3 regions of the Lysobacter stagni genome follow, and region 3 is predicted to be linked to each of the others. Evidence: riboswitches for the same ligand, from Rfam matches in the RefSeq annotation. Region 3 holds a riboswitch; each other region holds the start of a gene.

Region 1 (9,441 bases), 2.5 Mb from region 3:
CGCGGACGAGGCATCGATGCGCGTGCTGCGCCGGCCCGTATCCTCATGGTTGCTGCTGTCGATGATGGCCGTGCTGGCCTTCGAGCCCGACGCGCCGCTGCTGGTGCACCAGGTCGCGATGCTGATCGCGCTGGTGCCGGTGCTGCGCCTGATCCCGCCGAACGCGCGGCTGCTGCTCGGGCCCTGGCCGTACGTGGCGGCGGGCCTGTATCTGCTGGAACGGGTCGCGTTCCTGTTCATCGCCAACGCCTTCCTGTACCGGATCTATTACCTGGGTCTGGGCACGTTGGCGCTGCTGCTCACGCTGTGGCTGTTGTGGCGCTCGCGGCATGTCAGCCATTCGGGCCTGGTCGGGCGTGTCGGCAAGGCCGTCCACATCGCGGCCTGGGTCAGCGTGGCGCTGCTGGCGATATCGGTGGGTTCCAACGTGTTCGGCAACGTGTCGCTGGCCGAGATGCTGGTCAGCGGCGTCATCGACAGCGGCTACCTGGCGCTGGTGCTGTACGCGAGCGTGACGGTGTTCGTCGCGCTGGTGCGCTTGCTGTTGGCCCGGCACGGTGTGCCGCGCTTCCGGCTCTCGCGTGAGCATGCGCCGCCCCTGGCGCTGCTGGTGATACGGTTGATCGTGCTGGCAGCCACGATCGGCTGGCTGGTCTTCACGACCAATCGCTTCCGCATCTTCCGGCCGATCTACGCGTTCACCTCGTCCGTGCTGTCGTACACGTTCCGGCTGGGCGAGATCACGATCAGCCTGGGGCATGTGCTGATCTTCGCGGTTTCGGTGTTGATCGCATTCTGGGCGGCCAAATCGGTGCGCTACCTGTTGCAGGAGGAAGTGCTCACGCGCATGTCGCTACCGCGCGGCGTGGCCAACAGCGTGGCCTCGCTGACGTACTACGCGTTGCTGTTGCTGGGCGTGGTGGTGGCGCTGTCGGCCGCTGGCTTCCAGATGAGCCAGCTGGCGTTCGTGTTCGGCGCGTTGGGCGTGGGCATCGGCTTCGGCCTGCAGAACGTGGTCAACAACTTCGTCTCCGGCTTGATCCTCATGTTCGAGCGCCCCATCCAGCCCGGCGACGTGGTCGAGATCACCGGAACGTCCGGCCGCGTGCGCGACATCGGCATGCGCGCGACCACCATCAAGACCTTCGAAGGCGCGGACGTGGTGGTGCCCAACGGCACGCTGCTGTCGGAGAAGCTCACCAATTGGACGCTGCTCGACCGCAACCGCCGCATCGACGTGGAGGTGGGCGTGGCGTACGGCTCCGATCCCGCGCGCATCGCGGACCTGTTGCGCGCAGCGACGCTGTCCACGCCTGGCGTGGTGCGCGATCCGGCGCCGGCCGTGCTGTTCACCGCGATGGGCGCCAGTTCGCTGACCTTCGCGATCCGCGCGTGGACGAACGATTACGACAACTCCGTCAGCATCCGCAGCGAGCTGGTCACGCGCATGTACCGGGCGCTCACGGAGGCGGGCATCGAGATCCCGTTCCCGCAGCAGGACATGCACCTGCGCAGCCTGTCGGGCGACATCGCCGCGATGTTCGCGGCGCAAGCGCCGCCGCACAAGCCGGCAGGCGATGGCGCATGAACACATCCGTGTTGCGTTGATTTCCGTCAAGCAGGCCGGCTCTGCACATATGACGCATCGCCATGTGACGCCGGTCTGCGCAACCGGCCGTACTGCTGCTAGACTGCGCCCGCCCAAGGTGACCGCCGGCTTGTCCGGCGGTTGAAACGGGAATCCGGTGCGCCGCGTCGTGCTTGCACGACCGGCAATTCCGGAGCTGCCCCCGCAACGGTAGGCGAGACAACGATCCGCACGAAGCCACTGTGCTCACGCATGGGAAGGCGCGGACCGGAAGCCAGGTGAATCCTGCTTCGCTCGCGAGCCCGGAGACCGGCCATGGAGCGACGTGACATGCGGTGGGCGAATGTCATGCGGCCAGGACTCCGTGCCTGTTGCCGCCATCACACCTTCCTTCCGCCTGTCCTTTTCCAACGTTCCCGCGCGGGCAGGCGCGGTCAAGGAGTGTGTCAGTGCATCCGCAGTTTTCTTCCATCCGTCGGCGCGTGCTGGCGGTTGCCGTGCTGTCTTCGATTTCCACCATCGCGCCGGCCATGGCCGACGTCGCCGCCACCGACCTGGACCAGGTCGTCGTCACCGCCACGCGCACCGCGCGCACGCAGGACCAGACGCTCGCCGCAGTAACCGTGATCGATCGCGCCGAGATCGAACGCCTGCAACCGGCATCCTTGCCGGACCTGCTGACCGGCCGGGCCGGCATCTCGCTGGCCAACAACGGCGGCGCGGGCAAGGCGACGTCCGTGTTCCTGCGCGGTACCGAATCCGACCACGTGCTGGTGCTCATCGACGGCATCAAGATCGGCTCGGCCACCAGCGGTGGCGCGTCGCTCCAGGACATTCCGCTGGAGCAGGTCGAACGCATCGAGATCGTGCGCGGGCCTTTCTCCAGCCTGTACGGCTCGGAGGCGCTCGGTGGCGTCATCCAGATCTTCACCCGCAAGCCGCAGGGTTCGTTCGCACCCAGCCTCAGTGCCGCCATCGGCAGCGAGGACACGCAGCGGCTGTCGGCCGGCATCGGTGGTCGTTCGTCCGATGCGGACGCGCGTGGCTGGTACGCGATCAATGCGGCACACCAGGACACCGACGGGATCAACGCTTACCGCGGTACGCGCAACTTCGATCCGGACAAGGATGGCTATCGCAACACGTCGCTGACTGTGCAGGGCGGTTGGCGCTTCAACCCGCAGTGGGACGCCGATGTGCGCGCTTTCCGCGCGGAAGGCCGCAACGAGTACGACGGCAGCGCGAACAACGAGGCCGATACCGTGCAGCAGGTGATCGGTGGCCGCGTCCGCTATGCGCCGGGCGAGCGGATGAAGTTCACTCTGGGCCTGGGCACCAGCGCCGATCTGAGCGAGAACTTCCTCAACGGGACGTATTCGTCCACCTTCGATACACGACGCAGGCTGGGTTCGCTGCAGGGCGACCTTGGCCTGGGCGACGGACTGCTCACGCTGGGCTACGACTGGCTGGGCGACGAGGTCCACAGCAACACCGATTATGCGCGCGACCGCCGCATCAACCGCGGCCTGTTCGGACAGTGGCAGCAGGACTTCGGCAACCAGTCGCTGCAGCTGAGCGCGCGCCGGGACGACGACAGCCAGTTCGGCGGCAAGACCACCGGCAGCCTGCTATGGGGCTGGGACTTCACCGATGCGTTGCGCCTGAGCGCCAGTGTCGGTACCGCATTCAAGTCGCCCACGTTCAACGAACTGTATTACCCCGGTTACGGCAACCCCGACCTGGGCCCCGAGACATCGCGCAGTGTCGAACTGGGACTTCGCGGCGAGCACGACTGGGGCAACTGGTCGGTCAATGCCTTCGATACGAAGATCGACGACATGATCGCCTTCGACGCATCGCTGGGCGATTTCGGCGGTCCCAACAACATCGACCGCGCGCGCATCCAGGGCATCGAGCTGGTCGCGGGCACGACGCTGGCCGACTGGGACCTGCGCGGCAGCCTGACCTGGCTGGATCCGCGCAACGACGGCGACAACCCCAACCGCGACAACGTGCTGCCGCGCCGCGCGAAGCAGAGCGGTCGCATCGATGCGGACCGCCGCTTCGATCGATTCAGTGTCGGTGCCAGCGTCAGTGGTGCCGGCGAACGGTACGACAACCTCACCAACACCACCCGCATGGGCGGCTACGGTCTGGCGGACCTGCGCGCGGGCTGGGCCTTCGACGAGGCGTGGAGCGTGCAGGCGTCGGTCGCCAACGTCTTCGACAAGCGCTACGAGACCGCCGCGCTCTACAACCAGCCGGGTCGCACCTGGCTGCTGACCCTGCGTTACCAGCCGGTCGCCCATTGACCCAACGCTCCGCCACTTCGAGAGGTCGCCGATGAAATCCCTGACCCGCCGCGTCAACCTGGTCCTGTTCGCCGCATTCGCCGCGCTGATGGTCGCCACGCGCTTCCATCACTTCGGCGATGTGCTGCACCTTCCGGATGCGTCGATGGCGCTGTTCTTCCTCGGCGGCCTGTACCTGCGGCGACATTGGCAGTTCGCGGTGTTCATCGCGCTGGCGGTGGCGATCGACTGGGTGGCCATCGAGCACGCGGGCGTCAGCGACTTCTGCGTGACGCCGGCGTACTCCTTCCTGCTGCCGGCGTACGCGGTGTTGTGGTACGGCGGGCGCGCGTTCTCAGGGCGCCTGCAGCCCACCTGGATATCGATGCTGGGCGCTTCCGGCGTTGCATTGCTGTGCGCGACGTTGTCGTTCGCCATCTCGAACGGCGCGTTCTACTGGCTGGGCGGCCGTTACGAGAACCCGCACCTGGGTGAGTACCTCGCGCGGGCCTGGCAGTGGGGGCCGCTGTTCGTGCGAACCACGATGGCCTACGTCGTCGTGGCGCTGGCCCTGCACGGACTGGCGACGCGCGCGTTGCGCGATCGCGCTGCCCACGCCACTCAGCCCTGATCGAACGGGAGCATTGCCATGACCGCCACGCCTTCCATCTCCGAATCCGCACTGCCGTTGGCGACCACCCGCGCCCAGATCCTCACCGCAGGCGCGCTGGCCGCATTGATGATCTGCACGCGCGGCCAGCATTTCGCAAGCGTCGATGCGCTGCCGAGCGCGTCGTGGGCGGTGTTCTTCCTGGCCGGTGCGTTGCTGCGTCCCCTGTGGGCGTTGCCCGCGCTCTTCGTACTGTCCTCGCTGCTCGACATCGCAAGCCTCGCCAGCGGCACCATCACCGACTGGTGTCTGTCGCCCGCCTACTGGGCGCTCGCGCTCGCGTATGCGTCGCTCTGGCTGGGTGGCCACGTGTACGCCGGCCTGCATCGCGACCGTCTGGCCAGCGTGCCACGGTTGGTGCTGGTGCTGGTCGCCAGCGCGACGGTGGCCTATGCGCTGTCGAAGGGCGGCTTCTGGTTCTTCTCCGGCCGGTATGCCGAACCCACGCTGTCGGGCTTCATCGCCCGCATCCCGCACTACTATCCGCGCGCGCTCGGCACGTTGGCCGGTTACGTCGGGCTGGCGTTCGCGGTGCGGGCGGCATGGCGTCTGGCGCGTACGCGGTTCGCCGCCCGTCACGGTGCACACGCATGAGCCGCGGCACGGAACGCCGCGGCCTGGATGAGGACGAGCACCATCGCGAGCGCGCGCAACGCAAGAAGGAACTGGTGGACCGCCGCATCGCCCGGGCCACCATCGACCGCGGCGTGGTGGTGGTCAACACGGGCAACGGAAAGGGAAAGAGTTCGTCCGGGTTCGGCATGCTCGCGCGTTCGCTCGGGCACGGCTTCCGCTGCGGCGTGGTGCAGTTCATCAAGGGCAGCTTCAGTACCGGCGAAGAGGCGTTCTTCCGTCACTTCGACGATTGCGTCGATTACCACGTGATGGGCGAGGGCTACACCTGGGAAACGCAGGACCGCGAACGCGACGTGGAGAAGGCCGGCGCCGCGTGGGGCGTGGCCGCACGCATGCTGGCGGACGAGGCGTACGACTTCGTGTTGCTGGACGAGCTCAACATCGCGTTGGCGAAGGAGTACGTTGCCCTCGACGCGGTGCTCGATGCGCTCGCCGCACGGCCGGCGCGCCAGCATGTGGTGATCACCGGTCGCGGTGCGCCGCAGGCGCTGGTCGATGCCGCCGACACGGTCACCGAGATGCGCGTGGTCAAGCATGCGTTCAAGGCCGGCATCAAGGCCCAGCACGGGATCGAACTCTAGCGATGGGCGAGCTTCGTCACTGTCCTGCCTTGCTGGTTTCCGCGCCCGCTTCGGGGCAGGGAAAGACCAGCGTGACTGCGGCGCTCGCCCGCTGGCACACGCGGCAGGGACGACGCGTGCGCGTGTTCAAGACGGGCCCGGACTTCCTCGACCCGATGGTGCTGGAACGCGCCTGCGGGGCGCCGGTGCATGCACTGGACCTGTGGATGACGGGCGAGGCCGATGTGCGCGCGCGCCTGTATGCCGCGGCGGGCGAGGCCGATCTGATACTGGTCGAAGGCGTCATGGGATTGTTCGATGGCGCGCCGTCGAGCGCCGACCTCGCGCAGGCACTCGGGTTGCCGGTGCTGGCGGTGATCGACGGCTCGGCGATGGCGCAGACCTTCGGCGCGCTCGCGACGGGCCTGGCCCGCTACCGCGAGGGTCTGGAGGTGTTCGGCGTGGCCGCGAACCGTATCGGCAGCGCGCATCACGCCAGCCTGCTTCGCCACAGCCTTCCACCCGAGCTGCACTGGCTCGGCGCGTTGCCCCGCGATGCAGCACTCGCCTTGCCGGAACGCCACCTTGGACTCACCTCCGCCGACGAGTTGCCCGATATCGACGCACGCCTGGACGCACTGGCCGACGCGTGGGCGGCGCATGCATCGACCGGGCTGCCGCCGCAGGTGGGGTTCGCACCCGGCCAGCGCGCAACGGTGCCACGTACCCTGACGGGGATGCGCATCGCGATCGCACGCGATGCCGCGTTCTGTTTCCTGTATGCGGCCAACCTCGACCTGCTGCGCGAGGCGGGCGCGGAACTGCGCTTCTTCTCGCCGCTCGCGGGCGATGCCCTGCCAGACTGCGATGCGGTGTGGTTGCCCGGTGGCTACCCGGAGCTGCACCTGCAGACGCTGTCGGAGGGGCGCGACCTGCACCGGGCCCTGCATGCGCATCGGGACGCGGGCAAACCGATGCTGGCCGAATGCGGCGGCATGCTGTTCGCACTCGATTCGCTGGCCGACCGAGAAGGCCAGGCGCATCCGATGGCGGGGCTGCTGCGCGGAAGCGCGGCGATGCAAGCGCGGCTGGCTGCGCTGGGCCTGCAGTCGGTGGTGCTGCCGGAGGGTGAATTGCGCGGACATACCTTCCACTACGCGAGCGCAACCATCGATTCACCGGCCCTGGCATCGAGCCACAACCCGAACGGCGGTCCCAGTCGGGAGGCGGTCTATCGGCAGGCGCGCATGACGGCCAGCTTCGTGCATTTCTACTTCCCCTCGAACCCTGAAGCCGCCATCAGGTTGTTCCGCCCATGACGGCGCTGGCGATGCTCGCCGCCGCTCTGCTGGATGCCGTGCTGGGCGAACCGCGCCGCGCACATCCGCTGGTTGGTTTCGGACGCTTGGCCCACGCCATCGAAACGCGGCTGTACCGCGACGGGCGCATGGCCGGAACCTTCGCGTGGTGCCTCGGGGTGTTACCGGCCGTCGCATTGACCGCGCTTGCGTCGCACTGGCTCACTGCGTTGTCCGCGACCGCAGGATGGGCGTGGTCGGCCGTGGTGTTGTACTCGGCCATCGGGCATCGAAGCCTGGGCGAACACGCGCGTCGCGCGGAGACCGCGCTGCGCGATGGAGCGCTGGACACCGCGCGCCTGGCGGTCGGGCGCATGGTGAGTCGCGATGTCGACGCACTGGACGCCTCGCAGGTGGCGGCTGCCACCACCGAATCGGTGTTGGAGAACGGCAACGATGCCGTGTTCGGCGCGCTGTTCTGGTTCGCGATCCTGGGCGCTCCCGGTGCGGTGCTGTATCGCTTGTCGAACACGCTGGATGCGATGTGGGGCTACCGCACGCCGCGCCTCGCACGCTTCGGCTGGGCCGCCGCGCGTATCGACGATGCACTCAACTTCATCCCCGCGCGACTCACCGCGGCGACATACGCCGTCCTCGGCGACACCGCGAGCGCTCTACGTTGCTGGCGAGTGCAGGCTCGCCAATGGGACAGTCCGAATGCCGGACCGGTGATGGCTGCCGGCGCGGGGGCGCTGCGGGTTCGCCTGGGTGGACCCGCGCCGTACCACGGAACCTGGGAGACGCGTCCCGTGCTGGGCGAGGGCGCCGCCGCCGACGCCGATTCCATTGCCGCGGCATTGCGGATGGTGCGCAACGGTGTGCGGGTCTGGATCGTCGTCGCGATCGCGGCGTCGTATGCGTGGAGGCTCTTTCATGCTTGAGCACGGTGGCCGGCTGCTGCGCGCGGCGCGTCGTTACGGAATAGCGCCCGATCGATGGCTCGATCTGTCCACGGGCATCAGTCCATTCGCGTGGCCCGTACCCGCAGTGCCGGCGACGGCATGGCACCGCCTGCCCGAAGACGACGATGGCCTCATCGAAGCGGCGCAAGACTATTACGGCGCACCGCAGGTTTTGTCCGTTGCCGGTACGCAGGCGGCGATCCAGGCGCTGCCGCGGCTGCGCATCCCGTGTCGCGTTGGCGTGATCGAGCCGGGCTACGCCGAACACGCGCACGCGTGGCGACGTTCCGGCCACGCGGTGGAAACATTGCCCGCCGATGCATTGCTGGCCTCGCGCGAACGCTTCGACGTGATCGTGCTGATCCATCCCAACAACCCGGGTGGCGATCGCTTTGATCGCTCCACACTGCTTGCGTTGCATGAGAGTCTGTCCGCGCGTGGGGGCTGGCTGGTGGTGGACGAAGCCTTCATGGATGCGACACCCGAGCGCAGCCTGTGCGCCGACACCGCACATCCCGGTCTCATCGTGTTCCGGTCGGTCGGCAAGTTCTTCGGACTGGCGGGAGCGCGTGCAGGGTTCGTGTGCGCCACGCGCGCGGTGCTCGATCCGCTGCGGGACCTGCTCGGGCCGTGGACGGTCGCTGGCCCGACACGGTACGTGCTGAAGCACGCGCTGACCGATCGCGAGTGGCATGCCGACGCGCGTGTGAAGCTGGCCGATACGGGCGACCGGCTCCGGCGCCTGCTCGACGCGCACGCACTCACGCCGTCGGCAGGATGTGCGTTCTTCCAGTGGCGTCGGGACGCGCGCGCCCCGGCGTTGCACGAGGCGCTGGCATCGTGCGGCATCCTCACGCGCCTGTTCGAGTCACCAGCGAGCCTGCGTTTCGGCCTGCCTCCGGATGAGGCCGGATTCACGCGGCTGGATCTCGCGCTCGCCCAGGTGATGTCGTGACCGCGCGCGTGCTGATGGTGCAGGGCTGCACGTCCGATGCCGGCAAGAGCACGCTGGTGGCGGCGCTGTGCCGTTGGCTGCACCGGCAGGGCGTGCCGGTCGCGCCGTTCAAGCCGCAGAACATGGCGCTGAACTCCGCCGTGACGGTGGACGGCGGGGAAATAGGACGCGCGCAGGCGGTGCAGGCGCAAGCGTGCGGACTGGAGCCGCACAGCGACTTCAACCCGGTGCTGCTGAAACCCAACAGCGACACCGGAGCGCAGGTGATCGTCCATGGCCGCGCCGTGGCCAACTTCGACGCGGTCGCTTACCACGACTACAAGCGTGTCGCGCGCGATGCCGTGCTCGCTTCGCATGCGCGGCTGGCCGCGCGGTACGACGTGCTGGTGGTGGAAGGGGCGGGGAGTCCGGCCGAGATCAACCTGCGCGCGAACGACATCGCCAACATGGGCTACGCCGAAGCGGTGGACTGCCCGGTGAT
Region 2 (9,441 bases), 230 kb from region 3:
CGCGTAGTTATCGGGGCAATCCGATGTCGGCGCATCGGCCGCATCCGATCCGTGCCGAACACTTCGACCGTTGGCTGGCGCTGTGGCGCGAGACCGCGCGCGAGGTGCTGCCCGCCGAACACGTCGAGCGCGTGTGCGGCTACGCCGACCGGATCGGCTACAGCCTGCGCTACGGCCTGGGCCTGATGGACAAGACGGGAACGCGACCGCTCGGCCTGCCGACCGTCTGACACCGCGGAACCGGCGCAGTCCTGCGTCCAATGTCTGGCGTCGATTTGTCCAAGACGTCCGATATTGCAAAGCGCGGGTGTTTCGTCGAGGCTGCGGTCCGGAGGGAGCCGGGATGATGGACCGCCAACCGGCGGCGACCCGGCGAGGGGAAACCGCATGGAAGGGCTATTTGTGCTGGTGGCGCTGGCGGTACTGCTGGTGCCGATCCTGCTGATCGTTGCGCTGGTGTCGCTGAGCGGGTTGAAGGCGCGGGTCGCCGCACTCGAAGATCAGCTCGACGCCTTGCACAACGCAGCGCCATCGCTGCGCGAAGAAACCCTCGCACCGCGCGAGCGGCCCATGCCTCCGCAAACGGCGCAGCCTTCGCAGGCGCCCGCACCCGTGCGCATGCCTGCCACGCCGCCGCAGGTCGTGCGCGACGTACCGCCGCCACTCCCGCCGGTCACGCGACCGCCCGAGCCATCGACGACGACGTCCGACCGGGAGCCCTGGTTCGATCACCGTCAGTATCCGGCCTCCACGCCACGCATTCCGGAACCGCGCAGGCCGGCAGCGCCCGCGCGACCCGACCCCATCACGCTGGGCCTGCGCGCGGTGAAGCGCTGGTTCATGACCGGCAACGTGCCGGTGAAGATCGGCGTACTGGTGCTGTTCGCCGGCGTCGCGTCACTGCTGAAGTACGCCAGCGACCAGGGCTGGATGCGCATGCCGATCGAGCTGCGGCTTGCCGGCATCGCCGGTGCCGCACTGGCCGCACTGGTCTTCGCCTGGCGCAAGCGCGAAAGCCATCGCAGCTTCGCACTCAGCCTGCAGGGCGGCGCCATCGGCGTGCTGCTGTTGACCGTGTTCGCCGCGTTCAAACAGTACGGACTGCTCGAGGCCGGGCCCGCCTTCGCGTTGAGCGTGTTGCTGATCGCCGGCGCGGGCATGCTGGCGGTGTTGCAGGATGCGAAGGCATTGGCCGTCTTCGCGCTGCTGGCCGGCTTCCTCGCACCGATCTGGCTGTCCACGGGCAGCGGCAACCATGTCGCGCTGTTCTCGTATTACGCCGTGCTCAACGTCGCCATCGCGGGCGTGGCGTGGTGGAAGTCGTGGCGCATCCTGAACCTGCTGGGCTTCGCCTTCACCTTCGGCATCGGCACGCTGTGGGGCGTGTTCGACTACCGCCCCGAGAAGTTCGACACCACCGAACCCTTCCTGTTGCTGTTCTTCGCGCTGTACCTGGTCATTCCATTGCTGCAGGCGCGGCACCAGCCCATCAGCCGTCGCGGCATCGTCGAAGGTTGCCTGGTGTTCGGCACGCCGCTGGTGGCGTTCTCGCTGCAGGCCGGATTGCTGGCGGGCGATCGCCTGCCGCTCGCGTTCAACGCGCTGGGACTGGCAGCGATCTACGCCGTGATGGCCTGGGCACTGCGCCGGCGCGAGAGCTTCGCTGCACTGTCGCCGCACTATGCGCTGCTGGCCCTGGGCTTCGCGACCCTCGCAGTCCCGCTGGCGCTGTCGGCGCGGGCGACGGCCAGCGTGTTCGCGCTCGAAGGCGCCGCACTGGTGTGGCTGGGCCTGCGCCAGAACCGCCGCTTCCCGCAGTTCAGTGGCGCGTTGCTGCAGGTGCTGGCGGCGGTGGCCTTCTTCAACGGTACGGATGCCGCTGACGACATCGCCATCGCCAACGCGGTGTTCATGAGCGCGTTGCTGATCGCACTGGCCGGTTTCGCCAGCGCGTGGAATTTCCGCCGCAGTTCGGAGGACTCGTCTGCCGTGGCGCTGCCGTTCTACCTCTGGGGTCTGGCGTGGTGGATGGGCAATGCGGTCCACGAGATCGGGCGCTTCGTCGATCCGCAGTACCGCGTCGACGTGCTGTTCGTGGTCATCGCCGTGACCGGATGGCTGGCAGCCGAAGTGCAGCGCCGCCGCCCCGCGACCGCGCTGGCGGCGACGACGCTGGCCGCGCTGGTCGCGGCCGGTCCGATCGCGTTGATGCTGGACAGCGCTCATGGGCAGCCCTTCGGCGGTCGCGCCGCCTGGACGTGGCTCGTGTATGCGGTGCTGGGCGTGCGCAGCCTGGTGTGCCTGCGCCGCAGCGAGCACTCGCTCGCTGGATACGCACAGTTCGCATGGCTGCTCGTGTGGCCACTGGCATTGTCGTTGCTGCTGCAGTGGCTGGGTGTGTATTTCGACCTGGCCGGAGGCTGGCGCATGCTTGGCCTTGCGTTGCCGTGGTGCGCGCTTGCGGCGCTGGGGCTGTTCCGGTGGCCGTGGTTGTCGATGCCACTGGGAGAGCGCTTCGATGGCTTCCGCCCGGCATTGCTGTTCACCGCGTTCGGCGTGCTCGCAGCGGGTTGGGTCGGGGCGCTCTTCATGGCCGATGGCGGCGCGCCGTTGCCGTGGATTCCGCTGTTGAATCCGCTGGAGCTGGCGCAACTGGCGGTGCTGGTGCTGCTGGCCTGCTGGTTGTGGTCGCAACACGCACCCGAAGGCCTGGAACGCAAGCGCTCGCTCGGCATCGCGCTGGCCGGTTTCGCGCTGCTGACGGCCAGCGTGTTGCGCACCGTGCATCACTGGGGCCAGGTGCCGTGGGACGGCCACCTGTTGTCCACCGGCCTGGCACAAACCAGCCTGAGCGTGACGTGGAGCGTCCTGGGCGTGCTGGGCTGGGTGCTGGGCTCGCGTCGCGGCCAACGCGGCCTGTGGCTCGCCGGTGCGGTGCTGATGGGCGTGGTGCTGGCCAAGCTGCTGCTGGTGGATCGCAGCAATCTGGGCAACGTGCTCGGCATCGCGTCGTTCATTGCCTATGGACTGCTGTGCACCGTGGTGGGCTACCTTGCGCCGGTGCCGCCGCGTCGCGACGAGTCCGACGAACCTGCCGTGGAAGGCGAACCTGCATGAGAACACTGCTGCTGCTCGTGATGTTTCCGCTCGCCGCCCACGCCGGTGGCGAATACGCGCGGCAATGGCCGCTGCAGCTGGGCGCGGTCAACGCCGGTGCGTATCGCGTCGAACTGGACGAGGCCGTGTACCGGCAGGCGCGCTCGCGCGCGCTGGCCGACGTGGACGTCGTCGACGCACAGGGCAATCCGGTGCCGGCCGCGCTGTTCGGACCCGACACGCCCGGCCCGCAGGCCGCGACGTTCCTCGAGCTCCCCTGGTTCCCGCTGCCATCCGGCGATCGCGACGGGCGCAACATCGCCTCGATCAGCGAGATCGCCACCGACGGCAGCCTGCGTCGTGTGGAATGGCGTACCGGCGGCGGTGGTTCCGTGGCGGGTAACGGCTTCCTGCTGGATGCCAGCAACGTGACGGTGCCGATCCAGGCGCTGCGCGTGCGCTGGGCCAGCGGGCAGGCGGCATTCGACCTTCCCGTTCGCGTCAGTGCTTCGGACGACCTGCGCGACTGGCGCACCGTGGCAGACGGTGCGCACCTGGTCGAACTCTCCAACGCCGGCCAGCGCATCCTGCGCGATCGCATCGACATCGACGGAACGAAGGCGCGCTATCTGCGCGTGGCGCCACTGGATGCGAACGCGAAGGCGCTGCAGGTGAGTGGCGTCGTCGCCGAACTGCAGGCGACCGCGGCAACACCGCAGTGGCAGTGGCGCGTGCTTCGCGGAAAGCGCGTGCAGGATGCCGACGCCTCGGTGCATTACGAATTCGAACTGGACGGCCGCTTTCCGATGGCGCAGGCCGATGTCGCGCTACCGGGGAACAGCACGGGGCAGTGGCGTTTGCAGGTGCGCGACGATGCCTCCGCACCGTGGCGCGATGCCGCCGCGTCGTGGATGGCGTTCCGACTCGAGCAGGAAGGAAGCAGCGATGCATCGCCGCCGCAACCGCTGTATGGCGTTCATCGCGAGCGCCTGTGGCGTTTGACGCCCCTGGGCAGCGCGAACCACGCCGACGCGCCGCAGTTGCGCCTGGGCTATCGCCCGGAAGCGCTGGTGTTCGTCGCGCAGGGTGCAGGGCCGTTCGCGCTGGTCGCGGGCAGTGCGCGCACCAGCCGCACCGACGCGGAACTGGTGGGCATGATCGAGGCCATGCGCGCACAGCGCGGCGCGCTGTGGCAGCCGGCGATCGCGACGCTGGGCGCTTCCGTCGAGCGCGCCGGCCAGGTTGCGCTCACGCCCGCACCGACGCCGCGCGACTGGAAGACCTGGTTGCTGTGGGGCGTGCTGGTGCTGGGCGCTGTGGTGGTGGCCGGCTTCGCGCTGAGCCTGCTGCGCCGTCCCGCCGCGTGAGGTCCTCGTGCCGCGCCGCGTACGGCGCGGCGCGGCAATGGCACGTCAGAACGCCGCGTCGAACGCCACTTCGCCTTCCACGCCCACCTGGTAGGCCGACACACGACGCTCGAAGAAGTTGGTCACTTCCTGCACGTCCTGCAGGTCCATGAAGGCGAACGGGTTGGTGGCGCCGAAATGCTTCGGCATTCCCAACTGGGTCAGTCGCTGGTCCGCGCAGTACTGCAGGTACTGGCGCATGTCCTTCGGCGACAATCCCGCGACGCCGCCCGACAGCACGTCCTGCGCGAACTGCATCTCGCACTCCACCGCTTCCTCGAGCATGCGCACGACCTGCGCCTTCAGTTCGTCATCGAACAGCTCGGGCTCCTCGCTGCGCGCCGTGTGGATGACTTCGAAGGCGAACGCCATGTGGCAGCTCTCGTCGCGGAACACCCAGTTGGTGCCCGAGGCCAGCCCGTGCAGCAGCCCGCGCGAGCGCAGGTAGTACACGTAGGCGAACGCGGCGAAGAAGAACAGGCCTTCGATGCAGCAGGCGAAGCAGATCAGGTTGAGCAGGAACTGGCGGCGCTGCGCGGTGGTTTCGATGCGCGACAGCCCCTGGATGGAATCGATCCACTTGAAGCAGAACTCCGCCTTGGCGCGGATCGACGGGATGTTCTCCACCGCGTCGAACGCCTTCGCCCGCGCGACCGGGTCGGGCAGGTAGGTGTCCAGCAGGGTGAGGTAGAACTGCACGTGCAGCGCTTCCTCGTACAGCTGGCGCGACAGGTACATGCGCGCCTCGGGCGCGTTGATGTGCTGGTACAGATTCAGCACCAGATTGTTGGCGACGATGCTGTCGCCGGTGGCGAAGAACGCGACCAGGCGTTCGATCAGGTGGCGCTCCGCCGGCCCGAGCTTGTGCTTGAGGTCGTTGACGTCGAGCGAGAAGTCGACCTCTTCGACGGTCCACGTGTTGCGGATGGCGTCGCGGTACATCTCGTAGAACTGCGGATAGCGCATCGGCCGCAGGGTGAGGTCGAAGCCTGGGTCGAGCAGGCGGGGCGGGGTCATGTCGGATCCTTCGGATGGCCCTCTCCCTTCCGGGAGAGGAGGCGCGCAGCGCCAGGAGAGGAGGGCTTCAGGGGAGGGAGAACCGCCCCTCACCCTGGCGCTTTGCGCCTGTCCCCCTTCCGCGAGGGAAGAGGGAGCAACGGGGTTACTGGCAGGCCTCGCAGGCCTCGGGGTTCTCCAGCGAGCACGCAACGGCTTCCGTCGGCGTGTACTCGGGCTTCGGTGCCTGCGCGGTCGCGCCGCTCACCGTGGCCTTGGCGATCTTCGTGGCCGGGCGCGAGCGCAGGTAATACGTGGTCTTCAGGCCCTTCTTCCACGCGTACATGTACATCGACGAGAGCTGGCCGATGTTCGGGCTTTCGATGAACAGGTTGAGCGACTGGCTCTGGTCGATGAACGCGCCGCGCTCGGCGGCCATGTCGATCAGCGAGCGCATCGGCAGTTCCCACGCGGTGCGGTACACGGCGCGCAGCGATTCGGGAATCGCCTCGATGCCCTGGATGGACCCTTCCGCCATCTTGATGCGGTCGCGCAGCTCCGGCGTCCACAGGCCCAGTGCCTTGAGTTCCTCGACGAGGTACTTGTTGACGACCAGGAAGTCGCCCGACAGCGTCTCGCGCTTGAACAGGTTCGACACCTGCGGCTCGATGCATTCGTAGCAGCCGGCGATGGAGGCGATGGTCGCCGTCGGCGCGATGGCGATGAGCAGAGAGTTGCGCAGGCCGTGCTCGGCGATGCGTGCCCGCAAGCCGTCCCAGCGTTCGGCATCTTCCGGCGCCACGCCCCAGGCTTCGAACTGCAGTTCGCCCTGCGCGGCGCGCGTGTCGGCGAACGAGGGGTGCCGTCCGCGCTCCATCGCCAGCTCGTTCGATGCCGACAACGCATGGAAATACACCGCTTCGGCGATCCGCTTCGACAACGCCCGCGCAGCGTCGGAATCGAACGGCAGGCGCAGCTTGAAGAACACGTCCTGCAGGCCCATCACGCCCAGGCCGACCGGGCGCCACTTGAGGTTGGCGCGACGTGCGGTTTCGATCGGATAGAAGTTGAGATCGATCACGCGGTCGAGCTGACGCACCGCCAGTCGCACGGTGTCGGCGAGCTTGTCGAAATCGAAGCGTCCGGACTCGCCGTGGACGGTGCCTTCCTCGAACAGTTCGACGTGGTGCGAAAGATTGATCGAGCCCAGGTTGCACACTGCGGTCTCGTCCTGCGACGTGACCTCCAGGATTTCCGTGCACAGGTTCGACAGGTGCACGACGTTGCCATCGCGCAGGGTCTGGTTGCAGGCGCGGTTGGACTTGTCCTTGAAGTTCATCCAGCCGTTGCCGGTCTGTGCCAGCGTGCGCATCATCCGCGCGTAGAGGTCGCGCGCCTTGACCTTCTTCACGGCAAGGCCTGCGGCTTCGGCGGCGTGGTACGCGCGCTCGAACGCCTCGCCCCACAGGTCGGTCAGCTGCGGCACTTTCGCCGGGTCGAACAGCGACCACTCGCCGTCGGCCTCGACGCGGCGCATGAACTCGTCGGGGATCCAGTTGGCCAGGTTGAGGTTGTGCGTGCGGCGCGCTTCGTCGCCGGTGTTGTCGCGCAGTTCGAGGAATTCCTCGACGTCCGCATGCCACGGCTCCAGGTACACGCAGGCCGCGCCCTTGCGCTTGCCGCCCTGGTTGACCGCCGCGACGGACGCATCCAGCGTCTTCAGCCACGGCACGATGCCGTTGCTCAGGCCGTTGGTGGAACGGATCAGCGAGCCGCGCGAGCGGATGCGCGTGTACGACAGGCCGATGCCGCCGCTGAACTTGCTCAGCTTGGCCACGTCCATGTAGCGCTTGTAGATGCTCTCCAGCGAATCCTCGGGCGAGTCGAGCAGGAAGCAGCTCGACAGCTGCTCGTGCGTGGTGCCGGAGTTGAACAGCGTCGGCGAGGACGGAATGTAGTCCAGCTGCGCCATGCGCCGGTACAGCGCGAGCGCCTCGCCCACGTCCTCGCTCAGCGCACAGGCGATGCGCAGGAAGAACTGTTGCGGGGTCTCGATCACGGTGCGCGCGGTCGGGTGGCGCAGCAGGTAGCGGTCGTACAGCGTGCGCAGGCCGAAGTAGTCGAAACGCAGGTTGAGCGAGGCGTCGATCGCATCGTTGAGCTTGCGCGCGTTGGCCTGCACAAACGTCAGCAGGCGGTCGTTGATCAGGCCCAGTTCGTGGCCGCGCTGCACCGACTGCGAGAACGCATGGATCTCGATGCCCGCCACTTCCTTCTCGATCACGCCGGCCAGCAGGCGCGCTGCAAGGCGACCGTATTCGGGTTCCTCGGCGGTGAGCAGGGCGGCGGTGCGGATGGACAGCTCATCCAGCTCGCGCGTGCTCGCGCCGTCGTACAGGCCGGAGATGGTGCGCGTGGCCACGCGCATGGGATCGACCGCGAACAGGCCTTCGCCGTTGCGCGTCACCGCGCGCACGATCTTGTTCAGGTCCACCGGTTCGCGGCGGCCGCTGCGCTTGGTCACCGTCATGGTGAGGTTGGCGGCGGGCGGCGTCAGCGCGAAGCCGGGCGACGGTTCCGCGTCGCGGTTCGGTGCGGCGACGGGCGCCGCGACGGCGGACGCTTCGGTGATGGCATTCATGGCAGGACTCCGGTGCGTGGGCGCACGGCTGGCCGTCCTCTCCCTCGAAGGACGACGCGGGCGCGGGAGTCATCAGCATGGAAACGGGGTGTCGCGCAGACCGAGACGGCGTGGCGACGGCAGTGCCATCGCCTGCGACACCGACCGTCTTCCCTCCGAAGACTCCGTGGCCGGTCACCGCGCGGTGTGCAACGCGCGGCTGTCGGCAGGTCTTCGGGCTCGGGACGAGACGCGTTGGATCGCGTCGCCTACCGGTGGCCGCTTCCCAGGCTGTGCGCCCAGTGCCATGACCACCTTCGTTTCCCATACCGCTGCGGGGCAGCGCCGGAGTTGGACCTTCGTCCGTACCGGCTTCCCTTTTAATCCGACCCGCGAGGAGTCGGCACCGACGGGCACAACATAGTGGGGGTGCGCGCATCAGTCAACGCAAAATGTTGTGGATAACCGCAGATCCGGAATGTGGGCGCGATTTGCCCGGGCGGGATGCGCGGAGGACAATGGCCGTCTCGGCGACCGCCGGTGACACCGCAGCAGGACCGGTCGCCACACCTCCCGATCACCCCACCGACCCTTCCGCCGAAGGGCCAGCAGAGGAAGCATCCATGTCCATCGTCCGCATGTCCGATCTCGATCTCCAAGGCAAGCGCGTGTTGATCCGCGAAGATCTCAACGTGCCCATCGACGATGGCCGCATCACCTCCGAACAGCGCATCACCGCGGCCCTGCCGACCATGAAGCTGGCGCTGGAGAAGGGCGCGGCGGTGATGGTCACCTCGCACCTGGGTCGTCCGAAGGAAGGCACCTGGACGCAGGAGGATTCGCTCGCGCCCGTGGCGAAGCGTCTGTCGGAACTGCTCGGCATCGAGGTGCCGCTGGTGAAGGACTGGGTCGATGGCGTCGACGTGAAGCCCGGTCAGCTGGTCCTGCTGGAGAACTGCCGCATGAACGTCGGCGAGGGCAAGGACGATGAGGCCCTGTCGAAGAAGTACGCCGCGCTGTGCGACGTGTACGTCATGGATGCCTTCGGCACCGCGCACCGCGCGCAGGCCTCCACGCACGGCGCCATCCGTTTCGCGAAGGTTGCCGCTGGCGGCCCGCTGTTGATGGCCGAACTCGACGCGCTGGGCAAGGCGCTGGACAACCCGGCACGCCCGCTGCTGGCCATCGTCGCCGGCTCGAAGGTGTCGACGAAGCTGGAGCTGCTGTCGTCGCTGGTGAGCAAGGTCGACCAGCTGATCGTCGGCGGCGGCATCGCCAACACCTTCATCGCCGCGATGGGGCATGGCGTGGGCAAGTCGCTGG
Region 3 (9,441 bases):
GGACAGCGCTTCCTCATTCCAGGCGACGCGCGCGAGGGACAGCGCATCGCGTTGTGCGGCGTCGACGCCACGGCCAGCGTGATCGCGCCCGATGGCTCGATCGCACCGGTGCTGCGCGATCCGGCAACGGGCACGCGTGCCTGTGCGGCGTTCTGGCCGCAATCGCAGGGTTGGCATCTGCTGCGTTCCGGTGAGCGCACGCAGGCGTTCTTCGTTCGCGGCGCCAGCGAGGCCACCGGCCTGGCGAGCGAGGACATCCGCACGACGACGATGCGCCTGATGGCGTCCGCGCCGACGACCGTGTCCGACGTGGCCGCGCCGCGCCATCCCACCGCGCGATGGCCGTGGTGGCTGGCCTGGTTGCTGCTCAGTGGCGTGTTGTGGTGGCTGGAGCGATCGCGCCTAGGTCGCCGTTGAGTCTTTGAGGGCGCGGCTCCAGCGCGATGCGCCGCGCCTGCGTGCGAAACGAAGAAGCCCGGCTGGCGCCGGGCTTCTTCATGCGTGGTGCTCGCTCGCCGCTTCAGTCGGCGGGCGCGTAGCGCAGCGTCAGCCACCACTCGCGGCCGGGCTGGTTGTAGAACGACACGGTCTCGTACTCGCGATCGAATACGTTGGAGACGCGGCCCTGCAGCGTCAGTGCCGGGGTGAGCGCGTACTCCGCGCGCAGGTCCAGCGTGCCGTACCCGGCGAGGCGTCGCGTGTTGGCGACGTCGTCGAAACGCGGGCCCTCGCCGCTGGCGGTGACGCCGACGCGGAAATCACCGAAGGCGCGGTCGATGTCGATGCGCCCGCTGTTGCGTGCACGACGCGCCAGCTCGTTGCCTTCGAACACGCCGCTGCGGTTCTCGGTGTCCAGCCAGCTGACCGAGCCGGCGATGTCCCATTGCTCCACCGTGGCCTGCACGCCGAGTTCGGCGCCACGCATGCGCGCGCTGTCGACGTTGTTGGGACGGTTCTGGCTGGCATCGAACGCGATCAGGTCGTCGACGTCGGTGGTGAAGGTGTCGAGGTTGACGGTGATTCCGTCGCCCAGCCACGCCAGGCCCAGCTCCCAGGTCTCCGATTCTTCCGGGTCGAGATCCGGATTGCTGAAGAACGGGAAATACAGTTCGTTGAAGGTCGGTGCCTTGAACGCGGTGCCGACACCGGCACGCACGCGCCAGTGCTCGGCGAAGGTCAGTCCCCAAGCGCCGCTGCCGGTGGTATGGCCGCCGAACTGGTCGTTGTCGTCGCGGCGCACGCTGGCTTCCAGCGACTGCGCGCCGAAGTGGCCCTGGTACTGTACGAAGGCGGCCTTGTTGGCGCGTTCGGTCTCGTCGTACTGCGTGGTGGCGTCCACGCTGTCGCGCAGCCAGTCCAGCCCCAGCGTCAGCAGCTGGCCGCTGGCCAGGCCGAAATCGCCCTGCAGCGTGGCGCTATCGCGGTCGGTGCTGAAGAAGTCGACGAATGCATCGCCAAGGAAATTGTCGGAGGCATCGACGTTGCGGCCCGCGGTGAGGTGCAGGTCAACGCGCTCGCTCGGACGCCAGCGCAGCTTGCCGCCAATGACCTGCTGCACCGTCTCGGAACGGTCGGCGAAGTCGCCGTCGTATTCGTTGTCGCCTTCGTTGCGCAGCGCGTGGCCTTCAAGCGTCCATTGTTCGTTGATCGTCACGCCACCGCGCAACGACAACGCGTCCTTGGTGTAGCCGTCGCGGTCGGGTTGCGAGTCGGGCAGGATGAAGCAGCCCGCGCCGTCGAATGTGTCCGGATCGAAGTAGCCGTTGCAGGCGTTGATGCCGCTGGTGCGGCTGTGCTGGTAGTCGGCGCCGTACCAAGCGCGTTCGTTCGCACCGCCGAAGCCCATGCCGTAGCCGAAGCTGTCGTTGCTGCCGCCTTCCACGCGCACGCGCGGCACGAAGCCGCCGCGGTCCCGGCGCGTGAACACCTGGATGACGCCGCCGATGGCGTCGCTGCCGTACAGGCTGGCGCGCGGGCCGCGCACGATTTCCACGCGATCGATCATCTCCACCGGCAGGTCCTGGAACGAGGCCAGGCCCGAGGTCGAGGAACCGATGCGGATGCCGTCGACCAGCACCAGCACGTGGTCGGATTCGGCGCCGCGCAGGAACAGCGTGGTCAGCTTGCCCTGTCCGCCCTGGTTGGACATCGAAATGCCGGCGCGGCCCTGCAGCAGTTCCGGCAGCGAGCGCGCCTGGCTGCGACGGATCGCTTCGGCGTCGATCACCTCCACCGGCGTCAGCGCGTCATTGACGCTGACAGCCGTGCGATTGGCCGTGACCACCACCTCGTCGAGGTCGGTGGCGGGCGCCTGCGCGTGGACGAGGGACGGCAGCGCGAGCGAACAGGCAAGCGCGAGGGCGTGGATCGGGGCGGAACAACGCAGGGACATCGTGGGTTCTCCAGCGCGCGGACGTGCCGCGTCGGCATGACGGAAAGTCGTGGAGAGAACCGGGCTGCGTGACGGGGACGGAATGCGCGCCGGCAACGCCGCCGCGACGCCCTCCGCATCGCAACCAGTGTCGGGCCGTGACGACCCTTGCCTGCAGGCCGGTCTCCGGGCTTGCGAGTGGAGGTTTCCCTCGGGCGCGGCGCCTTCCCATGCAATCGCACAGTGGCGGTGTGCCGTGCCTGATCTCGCTTACCGTTGCGGGGGCAGCGCCGGAATGGCCGCGCGAATGCGTGGCGTCACCGGCTTCCCGTTTCAACCCGTTGGCGTCATGCCTCGGGGTCACCTGCTGGCGCGCGCAGTCTACGCGATCGGTCGGTCGGCGGCGACGTGCGGCCGCTCAGGGTGTCACTCGCGTTCGGCGGGCTCGTCGAACAGCGTGGGCATGGCCATCGTGTCTTCGCCCATCTGCGTCGTGGTGACAGGCGCGGCCGCGGGCTTGTAGCGCGGCGGGGGCAGCAGGGCGATGGCGGCTTCAGCGGCGGCGATCAGTTCGCCGCGGCGTGCTTCGGAGATCTCCTGCCAATGGCAGTCCTGCAGCGCGCCTTCGATGGCGTACAGCAGGTTGAGGGTGGGCTTGAAGCCGGCGCGTTTGACGCGCATGAAGGCCTCGACCGTGCCGGCCGCGGCGAGGTCTTCGCGGGTGCGAAGCCCGACCTGGCGGAGCCAGGCGGCGGACTTGGGTCCGATGTTGCGAAGCTTGTCGGTGCTCGTCGTCATTCCAGTGACTCCATGAAGGCCTTTGCGATTGCCTCCAGGCCGTGCTGGTCTTCAACGTCAAAACGGCCCAATTCAGGACTGTCGAGATCGAAGACGCCGACCAGCGTGCCGTCGGCGTGGGTCAGCGGAACCACCAGCTCCGAATTGGAGGCCGAATCGCAGGCGATATGGCCCGGGAATGCGTGCACGTCGGTCACCCGTTGCGTCTGGCGGGTCGAAGCGGCCGCGCCACAGACGCCCTTGTCCAGCGGAATGCGCACGCAGGCCGGCAGGCCCTGGAAGGGGCCCACGACCAGCTCGGTACCGTCGTAGAAATAGAAGCCCACCCAGTTGAGCGAGGGCAGCGAGTGGTAGACCAGCGCCGACAGGTTGGCCGCGTTGGCGATGCGGTCGCGCTCGCCATGGAGCAGCGCGCGCGCCTGCGCGAGCAGCTGTGCGTACTGTTCGGTCTTGGTGCCGCTTAGACTTTCGCTGGTGAACATGAGCGCCTCTTTCATGCAGTCTATCAGCGTAAATGGGGGCGGCCCGGCCGGTCCCAACCGGTGCGCGCCGTGACCCGCGGCTGGTTCGTCACCGGAACCGACACCGGCATCGGCAAATCGGTCGCCAGTGCGACGTTGCTGCACGCGTTGAGATTGCGTGGGCTTCGCGCGGTCGGCATGAAGCCGCTGGCGAGCGGTTGCGATGCCACGCCCGGGGGATGGCGCAACGAGGACGCGCTCGCTCTGCAGGCCGCAAGCGATCCGCGCCCGGCCTACGACGACGTGAATCCGTTCGCGCTGCCCCTTCCGTTGGCGCCGGAGCTGGCGGCTGCCGATGCCGGCATCCGGGTTACCCTTGCGCCGATCGAGGCGGCGTTCGCGCGCCTGTCATCGCAGGCCGATGCGGTGGTCGTGGAGGGCGTCGGCGGCTGGGCCGCGCCGCTGTCGGCGGACCTGGACCAGTGCGACCTGGTGCGCGCGCTCAAGCTTCCCGTGGTGCTGATCGTCGGGTTGCGCCTGGGCTGCATCAACCACGCCCGGCTCACCGCCCGCGCCATCGAGGCCGATGGGCTTCGTCTGGCGGGCTGGATCGCCAACGACATCGATCCGGCGATGGCGCGCGCCGACGACAACTTCACCCTGCTCAGGCAGCGGATGCCGGTACCGTGCTGGGGTCGTCTTCCGTTCCACAACTCACCCGATCCGGCAAAGCTGGCGCATTTGCTTGAACCGGCGTGATCGCCCCATCCCGTGACCAATGGGGGATGGGCTGTTCATCGACAATGTTAGACTGGGCGGTATAGGAATTAGAACCAATCTGAGCTGCAACGCTCGTACATGACGGAACCGGAGTCTTCCCCCATGGTCAAGAACCCGCGCACGGTGGCGCTTGCCGCCGCGTTGGCCCTCGTACTGTCCGCCTGTGGCGGCAAGGATCAGGCCCAGCAGGGCGACATGCCCCCGCCGGAAGTCGGCGTCGTGAAGCTGCAGCCGTCCGATGTCCCCCTGCAGAAGGATCTGGTCGGCCGCCTGGCCGCATTCCGCAGCGCCGACGTGCGCGCACGCGTTGCCGGCGTGCTGCAGCGCCGGGTGTACGAGGAAGGCAGCGACGTGAAGGCCGGGCAGGTGCTGTTCCGGATCGATCCGGCACCCCTGCAGGCTGAAGTGGGCCAGGCGCAGGCCTCGCTGGCGTCGGCGCAGGCCAACTACGCCAACGCCAAGGCCGCCGCCGACCGCGCGCGCCGCCTGGCGCCGGACAAGTTCGTCTCGCAGTCCGACCTGGACAATGCGCTCGCCGCCGAACGCAGTGCCGGCGCATCGGTGAAGCAGGCCGAGGCCGCACTGGCCAACACCCGCATCAACCTGGGCTACGCCACGGTGACCGCGCCCATCAGCGGTCGCGCCGGCAAGCAGCAGGTCACCGAGGGCGCGCTGGTCGGGCAGGGCACCGCGACCCTGCTGACCACCGTCGACCAGATTGATCAGCTGTTCGTGAACTTCTCCCTCAGCGTGACCGAGCTGGAGCAGGTGCGCCGTGCGCAGACCGGCCCGAATGCGGGCAAGGTGCAGGTCCTGCTGCCCGATGGCACGCCGTACGAGCACCTGGGCACGCTGGATTTCTCCGGCGACATCGTCGATCCGGCGACGGGCGCCATCGCCTTGCGCGCACGCATCCCGAATCCCGAGAAGACCCTGCTGCCGGGCACGTTCGTGACGCTGAAGGCCACGCTGGGCCAGCAGTCCAACGCGTACCTCGTGCCGCAGGTCGGCCTGCAGCGCGATGCCAAGAGCGCCTACGTGCTGGTGGTCGGCGCCGACGGCAAGGTCGTGCGCAAGGACGTCACCGTCGATCGCCAGCAGGGCGCCAACTGGGTCGTGTCCAGCGGTCTGTCTCCGGGCGACCAGGTGGTCGTGTCCGGCGTGCAGCGCGCGCAGCCGGGCCAGCCGGCCAAGGCGACACCCGTGGACGCCACCGGCCAGATTCCGCAGGCGCCGGCCGGCAAGGGTGAGGCCGACAAGGGCCAGGCCCAGAAGAAGGACTAATCCCCCGCCATGTCCAGATTCTTCATCAACCACCCGGTCTTCGCCTGGGTCATCGCGATCCTGATCTCGCTTTGCGGCGTGCTCGCGATCATGAACCTCGGCGTGGAGTCCTACCCGAGCATCGCGCCGCCGCAGGTGACGGTGTCCGCGTCCTATCCCGGCGCCAGCGCCGAGACGGCCGAGGGCGCGGTCACGCAGGTGATCGAGCAGCAGCTGACAGGCATCGACAACCTCGTCTACTTCAGCTCGTCCTCCAGCTCCAGCGGCGGCTCCAACATCACCCTGACGTTCGAACCGGGCACCGACCCGGACATCGCGCAGGTGCAGGTGCAGAACAAGGTCGCGCTGGCGACCCCGCGCCTGCCCACCGAAGTGACGCAGCAGGGCGTCGTCGTGGCCAAGGCCAACGCCGGCTTCCTGAAGGTCGTGGCGTTGCGCTCGGAAGACGAGTCGATGGATCGCGACGCGCTCAGCGACATCATCGCTTCGCGCGTGCTCGACCAGATCGCGCGCGTTCCAGGCGTGGGCAGCACCCAGCTGTTCGGCAGCGAATACGCGATGAACATCTGGTTGAACCCCGACCAGCTGCGCGGCTTCGGCCTGTCGGCGACGGAAGTGCTGCAGGCGGTGCGCGGCCAGAACGTGCAGTTCGCGGCCGGCAAGATCGGCGCCGACCCGGCCCCGGAAGGCCAGGGCTTCACCGCCACGGTGTCCGCCGAGGGTCGCTTCAGCACGCCCGAGCAGTTCGGCAACATCATCCTGCGCACCAACGCCAACGGCACCAGCGTGCGCTTGCGCGACGTCGCGCGCATCGGCCTGGGCGCCACGTTCTACGGCTTCGACAGCCGCTGGGACGGCAAGCCCGCAGCCGGTTTCGCCATCCAGCTGGCGCCGGGCGCCAATGCGCTGGGCGTGGCGGAGGCCGTCACCGCGCGCATGAACGAACTGCAGTCCACGTTCCCCAAGGGCGTGACCTGGTTCTCGCCGTACGACAGCTCGACCTTCGTTGCCGTCTCGATCAAGGAAGTGATCAAGACGCTGTTCGAGGCGATCGTGCTGGTCTTCCTGGTGATGCTGATCTTCCTGCAGAACTTCCGGGCGACGCTGATCCCGACGCTGGTCATCCCGATCGCGCTGCTGGGCACGTTCCTGGGCATGTACTTCATCGGGTTCACGATCAACCAGCTCAGCCTGTTCGGCATGGTGCTGGCGATCGGCATCGTGGTGGACGACGCGATCGTGGTGATCGAGAACGTCGAACGCATCATGACCGAGGAAGGCCTGTCGCCGAAGGCGGCCACCCGCAAGTCGATGACGCAGATCTCCGGCGCAGTCGTGGCGATCACGGTGGTGCTGGCGGCGGTGTTCATCCCGTCGGCGTTCCAGGGCGGTTCGGCCGGCGAGATCTACAAGCAGTTCGCCATCACCATCGCCATGGCGATGTTCTTCTCGGCGTTCCTCGCGCTGGGCTTCACGCCCGCGCTGTGCGCGACGCTGCTCAAGCCCACGGCCGACCACCACCGCGACAACATCGTCTTCCGCACCTTCAACAAGTATTACGACAAGGTCGCCAAGACGTACATCGGCCACATCGGCAGCGCGATCAAGCACACGCCGCGGTGGATGGCGGTGTTCGGCGTGCTGGTGGTGCTGTGCGGCTTCCTGTACACGCGCATGCCGGGCAGCTTCCTGCCCGAGGAAGACCAGGGCTATGCGATCGCGTTGATCAACCTGCCGCCGGGCGCATCGATCACGCGTACCAACGCCGTGCTCGACCAGGTGCGCGAGACGATGAGCAAGGATGAGGCCTTCGACGGCATCTTCACCGTCGCCGGCTTCAGCTTCGTCGGCCAGGGCGAGAACGTCGGCATCGCGTTCATCCGCCTCAAGCCGTGGGACGAGCGCAAGGTCACGGCGTCGGAGTTCATCCAGAAAGCCAACGGCGCGCTGTTCGGCATCCGCGATGCGCAGATCTTCGTGATCAACCTGCCGACGGTGTCGGGCCTGGGCCAGTTCGGCGGCTTCGACATGTACCTGCAGGATCGCCAGGGCCAGGGTCGCGACGCGCTGACGCAGGCGCGCAACACGCTGCTGGGCAAGGCCAACCAGACGCCGGCGCTGACCGCGGTGCGTCCGAACGCGCTGGAGGAATCGCCGCAGTTGCGCCTGGATGTCGATCGCGTGCAGGCGCAGTCGATGGGCCTGTCGGTGGGCGACATCTACAGCGGCATCCAGCTGATGCTGGCGCCGGTGTACGTCAACGACTTCGTCGAGTCCGGTCGCGTCAAGCGCGTGACCATGCAGGCCGACGCGCCGTACCGCACGGGGCCGGAATCGCTGCAGCGCTTCTTCACGCCCAGCCCGCTGACTGCGTCGGACGCCGACACGCCGTCGATGATCCCGCTGTCGAACGTGGTGCACAGCCGCTGGATCACCGCCTCTCCGTCGCTGACGCGCTACAACGGCTATGCCTCGGTCGAGATCGTGGGTTCGCAGGCACCGGGCCACAGCTCGGGCGAAGCCATGGAGGCCATGCAGAACATCGTCGAGAACGACCTGCCGGAAGGTTTCGGTTACGACTGGACGGGTCAGTCGTACCAGGAAATCCTCTCCGGCAACCAGGCGCCGGCACTGCTGGCGCTGTCGATCCTGGTGGTGTTCCTGTGCCTTGCGGCGCTGTACGAGAGCTGGTCGGTGCCGGTGGCGGTGCTGCTGGTGGTGCCGCTGGGTGCGCTGGGTGCGGTGCTGTTCTCGCTGCTTCGCGGGCTGCCCAACGACATCTACTTCAAGATCGGCCTGATCACGGTGATCGGTCTGGCGGCCAAGAACGCGATCCTGATCGTGGAGTTCGCCATCGAGCAGCGCCAGCACGGCAAGACCTTGCGCGACGCCACGATCGAAGCGGCGCACCTGCGTTTCCGCCCGATCCTGATGACCTCGTTCGCCTTCATCATGGGTGTGTTCCCGCTGGCGATCTCGTCCGGCGCGGGCGCCAACTCGCGTCACGCCATCGGTACCGGCGTGATCGGCGGCATGATGTTCGCCACGTTCCTGGGCCTGCTGCTGATCCCGGTGTTCTACGTTGCGGTGCGTCGCCTGCTGGGCGACAAGCTCGACGAAAAGCCGGTGCTCGTGCGTGACGAGGACGACGAGGAAGCCACGCCGCGACCGGCGACCTGACGTCCGCGACGGTCGTACAACGAAACAAGCCCGCCATCCGGCGGGCTTGTTTCGTTTGGGTCATCGAAGACGGGCGCTCAGTCGCGTCGCGGCCTCAGCCATTCCAGGTCGCGCCGCGCCGCGTCGTAGGCCAGTTCGAGTTCCGTCGCGCGCGCGCGGGCGTACGCCTGTGCATCCGGCGGCAGGTGTGCGATGCGCTCGGGTCGGTACTCGGCGAACTTGGCGCGGAAGGCTGCTTCGATGGTGTCGCGGTCTGCATTGGGCGGTACGCCCAGCGCCTCGTGCCACATCGGCACGCGTGCGTCCGGCACCGGCGGTGGCGCCGTGGCCGGGACTCGCTTCTCGCGCAGGTGCGGCCACATCACCGATACCAGCCAGTAACCCAGTGCGCCGCCGCCGATCACGACGGCCCATTCGTTCCAGTTCATTGCGTTTCCTCCAGTCGCTGGCGTGCCTGCACGAGGCTGGCCTGTTCGCCGTGGAAATCCATCGCGTAGGCGAGCTGCCCGCGCATGCATTCGCGCGCCTGCCGCGCCTCGTCGTCGTTCAACCAGCGCTGCACCGCGA

Evidence for each region. Region 3 has a riboswitch for cobalamin ahead of btuB (TonB-dependent vitamin B12 receptor). Riboswitches for the same ligand answer to the same signal wherever they lie in the genome.
Region 1: it holds a riboswitch for cobalamin, as region 3 does, so the genes downstream of both, btuB (TonB-dependent vitamin B12 receptor) here and btuB (TonB-dependent vitamin B12 receptor) in region 3, are expected to answer to the same signal.
Region 2: it holds a riboswitch for cobalamin, as region 3 does, so the genes downstream of both, QLQ15_RS00905 (ribonucleoside-diphosphate reductase subunit alpha) here and btuB (TonB-dependent vitamin B12 receptor) in region 3, are expected to answer to the same signal.

The regions. Positions count from the first base shown of each region.
Region 1 is NZ_JASGBI010000001.1:2,966,936-2,976,376, reverse strand. It holds gene QLQ15_RS13760 (mechanosensitive ion channel family protein) at 1-1,588, shown strand, start outside; cobalamin riboswitch at 1,688-1,920, shown strand; gene btuB (TonB-dependent vitamin B12 receptor) at 2,032-3,900, shown strand; gene QLQ15_RS13750 (hypothetical protein) at 3,932-4,510, shown strand; gene QLQ15_RS13745 (hypothetical protein) at 4,529-5,143, shown strand; gene cobO (cob(I)yrinic acid a,c-diamide adenosyltransferase) at 5,140-5,766, shown strand; gene QLQ15_RS13735 (cobyrinic acid a,c-diamide synthase CobB) at 5,769-7,064, shown strand; gene cbiB (adenosylcobinamide-phosphate synthase CbiB) at 7,061-7,984, shown strand; gene cobD (threonine-phosphate decarboxylase CobD) at 7,977-8,960, shown strand; gene QLQ15_RS13720 (cobyric acid synthase) at 8,957-9,441, shown strand, end outside.
Region 2 is NZ_JASGBI010000001.1:199,791-209,231, reverse strand. It holds gene QLQ15_RS00925 (group III truncated hemoglobin) at 1-230, shown strand, start outside; gene QLQ15_RS00920 (DUF2339 domain-containing protein) at 388-3,117, shown strand; gene QLQ15_RS00915 (DUF3999 domain-containing protein) at 3,114-4,463, shown strand; gene QLQ15_RS00910 (ribonucleotide-diphosphate reductase subunit beta) at 4,509-5,519, opposite strand; gene QLQ15_RS00905 (ribonucleoside-diphosphate reductase subunit alpha) at 5,665-8,028, opposite strand; cobalamin riboswitch at 8,327-8,544, opposite strand; gene QLQ15_RS00900 (phosphoglycerate kinase) at 8,742-9,441, shown strand, end outside.
Region 3 is NZ_JASGBI010000001.1:429,711-439,151, reverse strand. It holds gene QLQ15_RS01925 (carboxypeptidase regulatory-like domain-containing protein) at 1-417, shown strand, start outside; gene btuB (TonB-dependent vitamin B12 receptor) at 521-2,392, opposite strand; cobalamin riboswitch at 2,532-2,754, opposite strand; gene QLQ15_RS01915 (TfoX/Sxy family protein) at 2,798-3,169, opposite strand; gene QLQ15_RS01910 (GAF domain-containing protein) at 3,166-3,651, opposite strand; gene bioD (dethiobiotin synthase) at 3,721-4,389, shown strand; gene QLQ15_RS01900 (efflux RND transporter periplasmic adaptor subunit) at 4,513-5,694, shown strand; gene QLQ15_RS01895 (efflux RND transporter permease subunit) at 5,704-8,874, shown strand; gene QLQ15_RS01890 (J domain-containing protein) at 8,952-9,302, opposite strand; gene QLQ15_RS01885 (hypothetical protein) at 9,299-9,441, opposite strand, start outside.